DNA from 2 places in the Paenibacillus stellifer genome. Region 2 is predicted to be linked to the other one. Evidence: predicted binding sites of a transcription regulator. Region 2 holds the regulator's gene; the other holds the start of a gene.
What was found. Region 2 encodes Rex, which represses fermentation and respiration genes when NADH is low (regulators of the CRP and FNR family bind a similar motif). Its sites were predicted from a motif close to TTGTGAAATATTTCACAA; they were not measured.
Positions count from the first base shown of each region.

Region 1: PSTEL_RS08570 (flavocytochrome c) is a predicted target of Rex. The motif match lies at 1,915-1,932, and genes of this name have one in related genera.

Region 1 covers NZ_CP009286.1:1,922,203-1,930,067, reverse strand. The annotation lists gene PSTEL_RS08575 (NAD(P)/FAD-dependent oxidoreductase) at 1-213, shown strand, start outside; gene PSTEL_RS08570 (flavocytochrome c) at 345-1,892, opposite strand; gene PSTEL_RS08565 (response regulator) at 2,007-2,729, opposite strand; gene dcuS (DcuS/MalK family sensor histidine kinase) at 2,726-4,354, opposite strand; gene PSTEL_RS08555 (MFS transporter) at 4,367-5,584, opposite strand; gene PSTEL_RS08550 (hypothetical protein) at 5,674-6,213, opposite strand; gene PSTEL_RS08545 (DUF350 domain-containing protein) at 6,363-6,782, opposite strand; gene PSTEL_RS08540 (endonuclease MutS2) at 6,817-7,865, opposite strand, start outside.
Region 2 covers NZ_CP009286.1:3,592,372-3,600,236, forward strand. The annotation lists gene PSTEL_RS16580 (acetate/propionate family kinase) at 1-164, opposite strand, end outside; gene PSTEL_RS16585 (3-hydroxyacyl-CoA dehydrogenase family protein) at 161-1,033, opposite strand; gene PSTEL_RS16590 (AAA family ATPase) at 1,169-2,671, opposite strand; gene PSTEL_RS16595 (hypothetical protein) at 2,664-3,197, opposite strand; gene PSTEL_RS16600 (cell wall elongation regulator TseB-like domain-containing protein) at 3,460-3,978, opposite strand; gene PSTEL_RS16605 (amidohydrolase) at 4,045-5,346, opposite strand; gene PSTEL_RS16610 (redox-sensing transcriptional repressor Rex) at 5,336-5,986, opposite strand; gene dinG (ATP-dependent DNA helicase DinG) at 6,329-7,865, opposite strand, start outside.

The DNA.
Region 1 (7,865 bases), 1.7 Mb from region 2:
TGGGGAGCCGTCTTCGGCACTACCCATGACGGACTGCCGCTGATCGGTTCTCATCCCCGATTCCCCCGATGCTTCTTTGTGGAAGGCTACGGAGGGAACGGAACCGTCTACAGCATGATTGCCGCCCGGCTGCTGGAGGACGAGCTGGCCGGCCGATCTACTCAAGGGCTTGAACTGTTCTCGCTGACGCGTACGGCGAAGCCATCGCCATAGGCAAGGCGGTCCTGGCCCGCCCTGATGACGACGCTAACGCAAATAAAGCTTGGGCTATTACAGCTCAAGCTTTATTTGTGCTGCGAGGCACGCCTGCAGCAATGTATTTTTTGAAACACGAGTGAAGCAAATTATGGATTGGCTTTAACAAACTCAGCGGATTTGATACCGGCTTGACGGCCGAAAATAATAATCTCCGCGACGGAGTTGCCGCCGATCCGGTTTTGCCCGTGCAGACCGCCCGTTACTTCACCTGCCGCGAACAGCCCGGGAATCGGCTGGCCTGCTTTGTTCAGAACTTCCGTGTTCGTGTTGATCTTCACGCCGCCCATCGTGTAGTGAATGCCGGGGCCGATCTTAATCGCGTAATACGGAGCGGCGGACAAATCATTGTCCATCCCTGTCGTTCTGCCAAACTCTGTGTCCTTCTTGCTCTTTACGCTAGCATTCCATGTGTCCAGAGTCGTCTTAAGCTGGTCAGCCGGAACATTCATGGCCTGCGCCAGAGCTTCGATCGTATCTCCCTTGAGAACGAAGCCCATTTTTTCATACTGCTCAATCGCTTTGGCTCTGGATTTGACGCCGGAATCGAATACGAGATAAGCCGATTTCTCGGGAAGCGAATTAATTGCTGCCGTTACCTTGTCGCGGGTATCCAGCTCGTTAACGAAACGCTTGGCTTCACTGGACACAAGGATGGCTCCCTCTCCGCGCACCGCTTCGCCGATCAGATACGATTTCTCCTGCTGTACCGTCGGATGAACCTGGATCTGGTCCATATCGACGGTCGTTCCGCCAAGCGCCTCAATCATCTTGATGCCGTCGCCGGTGCTGCCAATCTGGTTCGTCGTCACATAGCCTTCCAGATCGGGTCTGACTTCGGCGATCATTTCCTTGTTGGCACCGAATCCGCCTGTTGTAACAACAACTGCGCTGCCCGCTATCGTCTTTTCATCCGCCTGATTGAAGAGAACCTTCACGCCGGTCACTTTGCCATCCTGTTGTGTGATTTCTTTCACATCAGCATTCACAAAAACTGGAATGCCTTGCTCCTGCACATTCTTCGTCAATCCTTTGACGAGATACTGCCCGACTGCGGAACCGTCTTCCGGACGATGCGTGCGCTTCTCGTTCATGCCGCCCGTTATCGTGATATTGTTCAGCCGGATGCCGATGGAATCCAGCCAGTCGATCGCAGCCGCGGAATTGTCCACGAAGAAACGGAGCATCGCCTTGTCGTTCGTACCGTGTCCGCCTTTTAAGGTCTCTTCATAGAAGAGATCATTGCTGTCTTCGATGCCTTGCTCTTTCTGGAACTTCGTCTCGGAAGCGTTCATCCCGGACGAGGATTTAGTAGTATTCCCACCAGCCACCGGCATTTTCTCGAAAATAACCGGGTTCGCGCCGGCAGCTTTCGCTTCGAGCGCTGCTGTCATTCCGGCCCCGCCTGCGCCGACAATGATAATATCGTATTTGTCCTTCAACTGGTCAATCGGCGTATAGCTTGTTTCGGACGCGCCGGATACCGCTTCGGTCTTCTCCGCTCCGCTGCTGGCCGTGGCCGTACTCTCAGGACTTGCGCTTTCCTTGGCGCTGCTGTTCGTGCTGCTGCCGCATCCCGCGATTACGAGCATAACCGAAAGAATGAGGATGAGCGCTGTCGCTGTTCTCTTTTTCATGTTCATGATGAGACCTGCCCCCTTGTGCATTATTTCACAACAATCATAGGGGCAATGGCACTGTTCGTGGAAGCTTAAGAAATTAAAGAAACTATTAAGTAACTAAAGTAAGTGCTATAAATACCGGTTCATGCGTTCCTGGCCATCAGAACTTACCGAATACATGTAAACCGGTCGGCCGACCGCCCCATAGCCGATCTCCATCTGAAGCACGCCTGCCTCAGTCAGAAACGCCAAATATTTCCGGACGGAAATGCGCGATATCGGAACTCTCAAGGTAATGTCTTCAGTGGAAAATGCCGGGTCCTCCAGCGCCAATATGGTGCTCCATATACTCTCCAGCGTGCCTTCGGCAAGACCTTTGGGGAGCTGCTCCGGCTGTCTCCCTTCTTCCGCGGCAGCCGCTGAATAACGCAGCAGCTTGTCCAGCTGCTCCTGGCTGAGATGCTCCCTGTGCTTCATCAGCAAGTGTTTCTCCCTGTATGCGGCAAGCGCCGCCTGAAAACGGGCGAACTCAAACGGTTTGATCAAATAGTCGACAGCGCCAAATTGCAGCGCTTTGCGAATGCTGGCATTGTCGCTCGCTGCCGAGATCACCATAATATCAACCGTGCTTCCCTGCTCCCGAAGCATCGACAGAAGCTGCAGCCCGTTGGTATGCGGAATATAGATATCCAGCAGAATAAGGTCGATTTTCTTCACGGCAAGCATCCGGCCAGCCTCGCTGCCCGAAGCTGCCCAGTCCGCGAACTCGAAGCCCGGCACCTGCTCCAGGTAATGGCGGTTGAACTTGGCCACCATCGGATCATCCTCAACGATCAGCACTTGAATGTTCATACAGTTTCCTCATCCTTTACAGCATATGGAACCTCAACGTCAAACGCAGTTCCCGGCCTTCCGTCATCCCTCAGCCGAATCCGGCCATGCAGCTTCTCCACGCTTGTCTTGACCAGATACAATCCGATTCCCCGGTGTTCCCCTTTGGTGGAGAATCCCTGAGTGAACACCCGTTCACGCAGCGCTTCCGGAATGCCGGGCCCGCTGTCCCATACGGAGCAGATCAACTGCTTGCAGTCCTCATCGTAATCAAAAGCAAGCTCAATCTCCCGTATGCACTGTTCCTCCAGTGCATCCATGGCGTTGTCCAGCAAATTCCCGACAATCGTGATCAGCTCATGCATGTCGCCAGTATCGGCGGATTCCGGCAAATAGCTGTCCTCCGCCAGCAGCAGCTGGATTCCCGCCTCACGGGCGCGGCTGAGCTTCCCTAGCAGAAATCCCGCCATAACCGGATCCTTGATCCGGCTCGTAATCTGTCCGATTTCCTGCTGATAGTTGCTGACCGTTCCGGAGATATACTGCCTCAGATCGTCGTACAGCCCCATATGCACCATGCCCATGATAACATGCAGCTTGTTCATGAACTCATGCGCACCGGCCCGCAGCGCATCCGCATATACGGAAATGCCGGAGAGCCTTTCGGCCAGCACGGCAAGCTCAGTCTTGTCCCTGAATGTGGCGATGGCCCCGGCGATTTCGCCATCCACTCGAATCGGCACACTGCTTGACAGCACGGTGATGCCGTTCAGCTCCAGAAGCTGATCCCTCTTCGCTTCACCGGTCGCCAGCACCTGCTCCAGATGCAGCTCAGGCCAGTATTCCCCGATATGCCGGGACATGACGCCGCCCGTTATCCCCGCCGTTCCCAGCAGCCGTTCCGCTTCCACATTGATCATCGTAATCCGGGCTTCATGATCTACGGCAATGATGCCTTCGCGTACGGACTGGAGCATCGCGCTGCGTTCTTCCAGCAGCCGGGTGATGTCCGTAGGCTCGAAGCCCAGCATCATGTTCTTGATTTTTCTGGCCAGAACGATGGCGCCGCCGGCTCCCAGCAGAGCGCCGGACAGCAGAATCGCAATGATCGTCCAATCGTTCCGCCGTACGAGCCGGTGAACCCGTTCCAGCGAGACTCCCACCACGACTGCCCCGACCTGCTTGCCCTTCTCATTATATACTGGCACAAAAGACCGCACCGATTTGCCCAGCATGCCTTCGCCCTCGGAGACGCTCTCCTCCCCGCGAAGCGCTGCCTCCTGTCCTCCGCCGGCAAAGGGCTTGCCGATCAGGGAAGGATCGGGATGCGAGAAACGGATGCTGTCCATATCGATCACGACCACGAACAAAATATCATTGCTGCCCGTAATTTGGGAGGTATAGGCCTGAATCTCCCGGCTTCGGCCTTGACTCAGCCCCTCGGCCACCATGGGCATTAGAGCGACCGTCCTTGCAACAGCGTTCGCCTTCTCCTCCAGCGCATGTCTGGTCTGCGGTATAATCTGGTTTCTGAAAATCACATACAGCACTAACAGTACGAGCATCACAACCGCAGATACCATAACAGCAACCCGCGTCCTCAGCCCGTAGCCTTTCTTCTTCCCCAACGGTCCGGTTTCCCCCATTCCTGCCCCTGCTTATCCAGCGGGGTTTCTGCCGCCGTCCTCCTGCCTGAGTCTGCGCCGCAGAAACAGCCAGCTTCCAATCGGCGCTGCCCCAAGTCCCAGCATAAGCAGCGTGATCGTTCGCGGAGAGGCGCTTATCGACAATATGCCTATATAGATCAAAGTACCCGTCAAGCGTCCGGTCATCAGCGAAAGCTCACGCAATACAATCAGCTCGACGCGCCTGTTGGCGCTGTCCTCATTTTCGCCCATCAGATCAAAGCTTGTCGAGACCATTGGCAGCATGTACAGCGGAATGAAGAGGGAGGTTCCGATCCCCATCAGCAGCAGGGTAACATAGCTGACCTTCCAGAGCAGCGGCACAATTACGGCGATGAGCAGGAATGCCCCAGAGAGCATTCCTGCGGAGCGGAACCTCGGCTTCAGCCATTTGCCGGCCGCCCAGAAGCTGAAGAGCGATACCGCCGAAGTAATCAGTGTGAATTGCCCGAGCCGGCTCTCCTCCTTGGCCGCCAGGTATACCAGGAGGCCGATCAGGAAAGAGAACACGCCTTCCCGGAGTCCTTGGAACAAGAGTGCAGCTGATGTCTGTCGCCATTTCCGGCTGTCTTTGAGCCTGCGCCACGGCTCCACCCACTGGTATTCACCAGAGGTTTTCCGCTTCTTCAGAAAGAAGCTGAGAACCGCAGCGGCGGCATAAATGCAGAGCGAAAGGATGAAGACAATCCGGTAGCCCAGGCTGCCATGCATGGCCGAAATCAGCCGGCCGGATACCCACGGGCCCACAATCCCGGTCAGGGAACCCAGCAGCCCCACCCATCCGTTGAAGGCGTCCCGGCTGTCGCGGTCCGTAATTTCGAAGTACACGATGTTGAACGCCAGCCAGAACAATCCCGAAGCGATGCCAAGCAGGATACCGAGCGGCCAAATATATTGGACGGCTCTTGATCCCAGCCACAACACGGCCAGATAAAAAAGGCCCGAAACGGCGATACCAAGCCGCAGGGCGTTCATTTTGTTATGCTCTTTCACCCATTTGCCCGCCACCCAGAAGCTCAGGCCCAGGGCAAGCTGCTGGGCGACGGTGAACCATCCGATCATGGCGAAATCCTGACGGCTCTTCCACAAATAGACGTTCAGAAAGGTTCCCGACAGCGCTCCCGACAGCACAAACAATGCGTTGACCGCCAGCAGCAGCGCCGCCTGGCCCCGCAGCGTCGAAGCCTTCATGGTATTCCTCCTTAAGCGCTTGAGGCATGTCCTAAAGGATAACATACCCCAAACCGAAGGATCTAAGCTTCGCGCGGGAATGATTTTTATTAACGTAGGCCGCCGATGTTCCGGACCCACTGCTCCCGGTCTTCCTCTGACAGCGTATGCTGAACCTGGAAGCAGGAAGGACACACATACATGTTAAGCTTGAACGGCGCGTTCAGCACCGGGATTCCGAGCACATTAGGAACCGAAGGGCGGAAGCCTTGAGGCTCCACCGTTCCGGCAAGCAGCATATACTCATGGCACTGCGGGCACTCGGGAACCTCCGCCTGCTCGTCCAGAATCGCCGAAGCTGTAGTGTCGTATCGTTCCAGATCGTATTGATCGCGGAAAGCTTCCAGTTGGTTATACACGGGAACTACGCCGTCCTGCTCGTCCTCTCCCCACAAGGAATTATGATCATGATCGTGTTCATGCTCATCGTCTTCCTCTTCCTCCAGATCATCGTCCAGATCATCCCGGCTGATGCTTACAGTCCGGTAGGCACTGAGCTCATTATTGCAGTGCGGGCAATATTCCTCCGGGCCGATTTCCTCGTCCCATACGATCTCCGTATGGCACCAAGGACAAATGGTTGTCTCCATATTGATATTCTCCTTTGTCAGTTCATCATCAGATAGATTGTCCCTGGCGCCAGGAACGGAAAGCCGAAAATGAACAGCACGCGCTCCGGTAATTTCATACTTGCCGACCGTTCCCTTGTTAAGCGCCAGGATTGTATTGTCTATATTTGTTACAGTATCGCAGTTCCGATTACATAAGACAGCGAAGCGGATATCAGCATTGCCGTCAGACCTACCGCACGGTTATCCGCCGCGATTTCCTTGTCGATGGACATGAAGGGGGTCAGAAACTCGAACATGAGATAAGCCGCAAGCAGCAGTACAAAACCGACCAGCGACCACTTCATCGTCTCGTAAATGGAAGAGCCCGACTGAATGCTGAAACGCATGACGTTGCAGAGGCCGAATATTTTGCCGCCTGTCGCCATGGATACCGCCACGTTCCCCTTCCGGATCTCCTCCCAGCAGTTATACCGGGTCACCATTTCAAAGAGCCACAGAAAGACAATCAGCTCCAGAACAGCAACCGCGAAATAGCCGATCACGCTTCCCAGCGGGTGGTTCAGCATGGCGTCTACCGTGTGCTCCATAGATCATTACCTTCTTTCCGCCGGGAGGCCAAAACTATTCCAGCTCCGCTACCGTCACGCCCGCCCCGCCTTCATTATAGTTACCCAGGCGATAGTTCTTGACATGTCTGTGCTTGCGGAGGTATTCCTGGATGCCCGTTCTCAGGACGCCCGTTCCTTTGCCGTGAATGATATAAATTTGGCCAAGATTGCCGAGAAAGGCCTCGTCGATAAAACGGTCTGTCTCGATGAGCGCTTCCTCCAGATTGGCTCCGCGCAGATCCAGCTCGCTGCGGATATTGTCATCCCGCGTCCGCTTGACGGTGGTTGCCTGCCGGAGCGGCTTCGGCGCCGCCGGCTTGGCGGCGGACAGCAGCTCCAGATCGTCCAGACTTACCTTCATCTTCATAATGCCGAGCTGCACGATGGCTTCCTTGCTGCCGCTCAGCTCCACGACATGCCCCTTCTGGTTCAGGCTGTGCACCGCGACCTCGTCGCCGGGGCCGATCTGGCGTGCCGCTTTCGCCTTGCCGGAGCGTGCCGGCTCTTTCTTTCTTGGAGCAGGCTGCGCCTCGTCGAGGCGGCGGCGGGCTTCGATCAGCTTATGCTCCTTGACGGAAGCCCCCTCTTCCATCGCCAGCTGCCTGAGATCGGCGATAATCTGCTCGGCCTCTTTGCGGGCCTTGTCGACGACGGCGGCGGCTTCCTTCTCCGCCTTCTCCAGCCATTTGTCCCGCTGGCCTTCCAGCTTCTCGAGCTCGCGTTGCTGGCGGCTCCGGAATTCTTCGGCTTCCTTCCGGAGGCTCTCGGCTCGCTCGCGCTCATTCTCGGCACCGAGACGGTTCTCTTCGAGCGAAGCGATCATATGCTCGACGCGGAGATCCTCTTCTTTGACCTCGCCACGGGCATGCTCCAGGATATTGCCGGGGAGACCGAGCCTTTCGGCAATTGCGAAGGCGTTGCTTCGTCCCGGAACGCCGACCAGCAGCCGGTAGGTTGGCCGCAGACTCTGTACATCAAATTCCATGCTGGCGTTGATGACGCCTTTGCGTTCATACGCGTAAGCCTTCAGCTCGCTGTAGTGCGTCGTAGCTACCATCCGGC
Region 2 (7,865 bases):
CTGACCTCCGTAAATTCCTGCTTGCCTGTCGGCTTATGCGTCAAGATGGAGGAGTCCATCCCGATGCGCTCCACCAGCCCTTTTGCCAGAACGGATTCATCCGTCATATCGTACAGCTGATATTTCAGCGAAGAAGAACCTGCGTTAATTACGAGAACTTTCATATGCGGTCACCATCCTTGTCATACTTGAAGAAGCCTTCGCCCGATTTCATTCCCAGTTGTCCTGCGCGAACCATCTTCTTCAGAATCGTCGAAGGGCGGTATTTCAGCTCGCCGAACTCGCGGAACATCCGTTCCAGGGCGGCAAGAACCGAATCCAGGCCGAAACGGTCGGCCATTTCAAGCGGACCATATTGGAACTGGTAGCCAACGCGCATGGCATCGTCGATATCTTTGGCGGATGCGACGCCTTCCTGAAGCACATGCATCGCTTCGTTGATGAACAGGCAAATGAGGCGTGAAGTTACGAATCCCGGGGATTCATAAATCATTACGCCTTTCTTCTCGACAACTTCGTCGACGAATGCTTTGGTATTCTCAAAAGTGGTATCGGAAGTCTTCAGGCCGCGTACGAGTTCGACAACGTCAACCTTGGCCACCGGATAAATAAAGTGCATGCCAATTACACGCTCCGGGTACATGGTCGAGCTGGCAAGCTCGGTCAAGCTGAGCGTGGATGTATTGCTGGCGAGAATAATATTGTTCGGACATACCTGGTCAAGCTGATTGAATACTTTCTTCTTCTCCTCCAGATCCTCGATAATCGTCTCTATGACCATATCGCAGGCGCTGAGTTCGGCGAAGTGAGTGACTTTCTGGATACGGCCGAGAATGAGCTTCTTCTCTGCTTGGGTAATTGCCCATTTCTCCAACTGTTTGTCCAGACTTGTCTCAATCATGCTGTAGGAATAGTCCAATTTCTCCGGCGTCTTCTCCACGAGAAGCACATCCAGGCCCTTGGCTGCCAGCATTTCGGCAATCCCTTGTCCCATCGTGCCTCCGCCGATGACACCGATTTTTTTGAAATTCATAAAAAGCCTCCATCCTTTCAGGTATCTCTGCAATTGTTGCAGGACCTATTTTTCTGTCGAAAAAACAACATACTCCGACATATAATAATATCTTAGCATGCCGGAAAAGTAAAAAAAAATAACCGGCATAAAGAATTATGCCGGTAAAAGTACACTGTCACGAAATTGACAACGAAATTGATCGCCGGACAGCACTTCTTCCTTCATGAGGATATCCAGGGAATACTCGAAGATATTCCGTTTGTTCTCAAGGATGTCCCGTGTGCGGCTCATCAGTTCGTCCAGGATGCTGGTATTCTCTTTCATGATTTCTTCGGTCGTGACCATTTCAAGCTTGGCGATGCCAAGCGATGTCAGGCCCGATTTCATCATCATCTCCACAATGCCGAGCGCCTGGTCAAAGTCTCCACGGGAGCCTGTGCTGCGTCCGCCGTAGAAAATTTCCTCGGCTGCGGCGCCGCCCAGTGCGATCATAATCTGCTCTTCCAAAAACTCCTTAGTATATAAGTACTGTTCCTGCTGCGGATTATGTCTTACATAACCTAGTGCCTGTCCGCGCGGAGTCAGTGTAACCTGACTGACGCTTCCCGGACGCAGCGATTCCGCCATAATGGCATGTCCAAGCTCGTGAATCGCCACGCGCTTCTTCTCTTCCTGATTGGTCTCGCGGTCCGTCTTCTCGCCCATCATCACTTTGTCGATCGCCATCGCCAGATGCCGGTGCTCCACCTGCGTCAGATTTTCACGCATCATGTAAATGGCGGCTTCGTTCATGACGCTCTCAAGCTGGGCGCCGGAGAAATTATAGGCTTCCTCGGCGATCTTGTCGAGATTGACGCTTTCGTGCAGAGGCTTGTTCTTGGCATGCAGCTCCAGAATTGACTTGCGGCCCTTCTTGTCGGGCATATCCACCTGGATATGACGGTCGAACCGTCCAGGGCGCAGCAGCGCCGAGTCCAGCATCTCCTTGCGGTTCGTCGCAGCGATGAGCAGAATACGCGGCGTATCGGAATTGTAGATGCCGTCCATCTCGGTAAGGAGCTGGTTCAGCGTCTGGTCGTATTCCCGCTGTTGGCCGCCTTCACGCTTGCCTCCGATAACATCGATTTCATCGATAAAAATAATGGCGCTCTCTTTGTTCTCCTTCGCCGCTCGGCTCCGGGCATCCTTGAAGAGATCGCGAATGCGGCCGGCGCCGACACCCACGTACATCTCCACAAATTCACTGCCCGATGCTGCCACAAATACGGAATTGGTGTAATGAGCAGCGGCTTTGGCCATCAATGTCTTGCCGGTTCCGGGAGGGCCGGTCAGCAGGATGCCCTTCAGAGGACGGATGCCGAACTTGCTGATCTCCTCGTGGCGGATCAGGAAGTCGAGCGCCTCGCGCAGCTCCTGCTTCGCGTTGTCCTGGCCGCCGATTTCCTCAAAGGTCAGCTTCGCAGGGCCGGCCTTTTTGCGCTTCTTTTCCGCACCTGCATTAACGGCAATTCCGCCCCGCATATGCGTAATGAACAGCAAGCCACCGACCATGACGGCCGCGATAATTACCGGCACAATATTGAGGCCGAGAAAAGCCAGAAAAATAAGCAGTACAGGTACGAATCCGATGATGATTTCCTTGGTCCATTTAGGCATTGTTCCATACCCCCAGCTTCTCAGCCTGGCGCGGCAGGATGATGAACTTGCTCTCCTTGCCGTCCGATAGACTTACATATACATTGTTATCGTCAATTTCCGTTGTCGCCTGAACACCTGTGAACTCCTTCGACAGATCATTAAGCGTCTCGGGAATCAGCGTATACTTGCCGCTCTCCATAGCCTCAGCCACCGAGAACAGCGCCTTGTTCCAGTAATCGTCAAGTGTCTGGTTGGAATGCTGCGTTACATCAAGCTTCACGGTGCGGCTCCCGATTATAGTCTTGCCTTCCGTTTCAATATATTGGACCAGCTCACGCAATTTAGTGCCTGGCTGCAAATCAAGTTTCAAATTGACTTCACTGCGGTTAATAGAGACTTGGGAGGCATTGACTCCCTTGTAGCTGCTGACGATTTTTTCAAGCGGCTCCTGGACGGCGAACTCCCGATACAGGAACCAGCCGCCGAACAGGACGGCAGCAGTCAGCACTGCGGTCAGCAGTACAGGCATTAGACGAAGTTTCAAACAGCGTCCTCCTCTCTGAGATACAACGAACGAATCCTTATACCTGTCGTCATGTCGTCATTATGTGACCGACATTTTTTGTCGCGCCTTAATACATCTAGTAGTATATCATAGGAGTATATACGAGGACGATTGATTTGTGAATAATATTTAAAATTTTACCTTCTATTTTCTGCCTATTGTATTCTCAAAATCTAAGGAAAACCCAAAAAACCTTCAGGCCGCAAGCGGCTTGAAGGTTTTAATTTGAGCAGAGTAATGGTCAACGACTGGGCAAGGAGTAGCCTTCACCAATCTGCTGTCCGTCCGAGAACCGATAGAACCGGTAATAATACTTGTCATTCTCTTTGCAAAAAAGCTGCCAGACATACTCTCCGTTATACGCGCCGGCAAGCAGACGTTTGATTTGAACGCCGGGAATTGAGGACTCGATCAGCTGCCTCATCTTCTTCTCGGAGACGCCTTTGGAGACCTCCTGGGCGTATACGCCGTTCTGTCCGCCGGCCGGCTTGCCATCCTCTGTGAAACGCACCCAGACCATCATATCCGTTCCGGATGCATTCTTGCCGCTGACGACCCAGTAGATGGAGTTCGCGTCCCACACCGATTTCCGGACACTATCAATCTCTGTCAGCCCCGCTGCGCTGTCTGCGGCAGCTTCGGCCGCGCTACGCTCATTCCATTGATCCCTCAGTACGTAGGCGAAGAATTGATAGAGGGCGAACAGAAAGAGCACGGCCAGAAAGATCCCGTACAGAATCCATTTTCTCCTAGTTCTCAACTTGCTGTTCTCCTTCTGTGAGGTTTAGGTTCCCGTCGTTACCAGACAGGCATAGACAAGCACAGGCTACCTTTTGAGCAGTCCCTCAAATGCTTCCTGCGCCTTGCGGCGGACTTCTTCCTCATCCAGCGTCAGGCAGAGGCCGTGCTTCACAACCTGCTTGCCATCTACCCATACATGCTCGACGTCCTTGGCGCTTGCCGAGTATACGGCATGTGATACCAGATCCGTATGCGGCAGCAGATGCGGCTGGTCAATATCCAGGGCGATAAAATCCGCCTTCATTCCGGGCGCAAGCTTGCCTATCTGATCCAGGAAGATAGACTTCGCTCCATACTCTGTAGCCATACGCAGAGCTTCACTCGCAGGCACAGCCGTCGGATCGCCGGAGACCCCTTTATGAATCAAGGCAGCCAGACGCATTTCCTCGAACATATCCAGATTATTGTTGCTCGCTGGACCGTCCGTTCCCAAGGAAACCGTAACGCCCGCCTTAAGGAGCTCGGGAACCCGCGCGACTCCACTCGCCAGTTTCAGATTGCTTCCCGGATTGTGGGAGACGCCGACCTGATAACGGGCCAGAATTTCAATCTCCTCGTCATTCAGATGCACCCCATGCGCCACCAGTGACGGCCGGGTGAACATGCCGAGCTTCTCCAGATGAGCGACGGGACGCAGCCCGAAATCCGCCTCATTCTGCTCCACTTCACGGCGGGTCTCCGACATGTGGGTATGCAGAGGAAGGTCCAAATCATGCGCGGCCTGAACGAATTTCTCGAAGAAATCAGGCGGACAAGTATACGGGGAGTGCGGCGATATCATCGCTGTAATCCGTCCCCCTGCGCTTCCGTGATAATCTTTGGCAAAGGCAACGGCTTCCGCCAGCTTCTGACGCTGCACCTCTTCCGGGCACAGTCCAATGACGCCGCGCATCAGCACGGCGCGAATGCCGGATTTCTCCGCCACCTCGGCCACCCGGTCCATATGATCGTACATATCAAGGAAGGTGGTCGTGCCGCCTTTCAGCATTTCCAGTACGGACAGCGCGCTTCCCCAGTAGACGTCATCTCCGGTGAATTTCGCTTCCATTGGCCACATTTTCTCCTGCAGCCAGATTTGCAGTGCGAGGTCGTCCCCATAACCGCGAAGCAGCGACATCGCCGCATGACCATGTGTATTGACCAAGCCGGGCATGAACAGCAGCCGGCTGCCATCGAATGTCTCCACGCCCTCGGGAACAGCATTCAATGCTTCTCCTATGTATGTGATTACCCCATTCTCCACGATCATATCTCCGCCAATCACGGCGGGCTTATCATCTCCGGGCACGACAAATTTGCCGCCGCGGACGATCCACTTATCGCTCATCCTGTTCTTCGTCCTTTCCGTCATGCAGATAATAGGCAAGGCTCTGCAGATCTGTTGTAAAATCGGCTGCGTGCACACGAACCTCTTGCGGGGTCTTCAGGATGACCGGAGCGAAATTAAGGATGGCTTCGATACCTGATTCAATCAGTATATTGGCCACATTCTGCGCTTCCTGGTCCGGCACGGTAATGATGCCAATCCGGATGCCCTGTTCGCGTACGGTCTTGGACAGCTCTTCCATCGGCTGCACGGTCAGCGTATTGATTTTGGTTCCGACCTTCGGCGGGTAGGAATCGAAGACAGCCGTAATTTTCATCGTGTCTTTCAAATAGGCGTTATAGTTGGACAGCGCGTGGCCGAGGTTACCGGCTCCGACCAGAGCAACATTGATCGGCTGGTCCAGCTTGAGAATATGACGGATTTTCTCGATCAGATAAGCTACATCATAACCGATGCCTTTTCTTCCGAAATCTCCGAAATAGGCAAGATCCTTGCGAATCTGGGCAGGGTTCAAATCCAGACGCTGGCCCAATTCCTGAGAAGAGACTGTGGAGATTTCGCGCCGGTGCAGGTCGTTCAGAAAGCGCAGGTATACAGGCAGCCTGCGTACAACGGCCTCTGATATTTTGTCCGATTTCATGAGTTCTCCTCCTAATCGATATCGGTGCCTTTCATCCCAAAACCTCTCAAAGTCCAGCCTTAGGCTATTACGTCAAGAGCCCGCAGGGCCACCTGCACCTCGTTCAGGACCTCCGTTCAAATGGCGATTGGACGAAGGCAGACGAAGCTTCGGCGGGTTTTGGGTGACAAGGACCGCTTGCATCCCTGACGGGACACTTTAAATATACGGGATCTGCTGCAATTACATGAACAGAAGACATTCCCGGAAATAGGGTTAATCGTAATAATATCAGCCATGACCAGCCGGTCTGACTTCAGGACGACTAAGAACTACGATCCGTCACTCAGCTTCCGCAGGTTATTAGGATACACCGTCCTGATGAAGCCATTCTGCGATGCGCGGGACCATCTGTTTGGTCGTCATATGCTCCATTTTGGGACCCGGGAGCGAATACAGGAAGTATTTGCCGTAATAAGACTCGATGACCCTGGTATCATATACGATGACGATCCCCCTGTCCTGCGCGGTCCGGACAAGCCGGCCAAAGCCCTGCTTGAAGCGGATCACCGCTTGAGGCACGGAGAGCTTCATGAACGGATTCTTCTTCTGGGCTTGAAGCAGCTCGGCCTTGGCCTCCGCTAGCGGATGGCTCGGGGGCTGAAACGGCAGCCTGACAATCGCCAGGCAGGTCAACGCATCGCCCGGTATGTCGACGCCTTCCCAGAAGCTGCTCGTTCCCAGCAGGACGGAAGCAGCTTTCTCCTGAAACCTTCTCAGAAGCTTGCTCCGGCTGCCGCCCTCCACGCCCTGTCCGAGCACGGAAATATCCTGGGCTGCAAGAGCTTCCTTGAGCGGCTCATACACCTGGCGAAGCATTTTGTAGGACGTGAACAGCACCAGCATCCTTCCCTGCGTCGTCACGGCGGCTTCCGCCAGCGACTGGACAAGCATATCGACGAATTTGGCGTCGCCCACGGTCCCCTTCACGCTCGGGAAGTCCCTTGGAATGACCAGCAGCGCCTGATCCCTGTACTTGAACGGAGAAGGCAGCTGCACGGTCTTGAGCCGTTCCTGCTCCTGGGCTTCGTTGAGTCCGAGGCTGTCGATCATGTACTGGAACGACTTGTCGACGGAGAGCGTCGCCGAGGTGAGCACCGCGCTTTTTTTCTTGTCGAAGAACAGGTCCTTCAGCTGAGCGCTGACATCTACCGGCACGGCATACAGATGCAGCGATTTGTTGCGGTAATTTCCGTTCGCCTCAAGCCAATATACTACATTCTCGTCGTTCATTCCCATAAAAAACCGCACCTGCTCCCGGATTTCGGCCAAATCCTTTAAGAGTCCGCCGATATCGGTCACCAGGCTGTCCGAAGAGGACTGGCTCTCCTGTTCCCGCATCTCCGTGAGCATCCCCTCGCCCTTGCGGATCACGTCGCTCAGAGAGCTGTGGAGTGTCTGCTCCAGCGCGGCAAGCTCCTCCCAGCCTGTTGGCTTGCGGGAAGGCAGCAGGCGATGAACGAGCTGACCGGCTTCGCCCCCTGCGTCGGCGCGCTCCGGGATCAGCGTGAACAGCTTCTCGCTCAGGAGTTCCCACGATTCCTTGATAGTCAGAAGGTCCGGATACATCCGGTCGATGATCGAGCTCCATTCCGCCGCCTGCTCGCTTCCGGAGCTCTGCAGCACATGGCGCAGCGCCGGCAGCTGGCCGGTCCTGCTGTCCTTATACAGCCGGTTCAGCGTGTGGGAAACTGTGAAATGCTTCATGCTCATGCCCAGATGCTTCCCGGCGACTTCCTCCAGCTGATGGGCTTCGTCGATGACCAGGTATTCATAGGCTGGCAGAAGCTGATGTCCGGCCCTCACGTCGGCGAACAGCTTCGAATGATTCGTGATGACG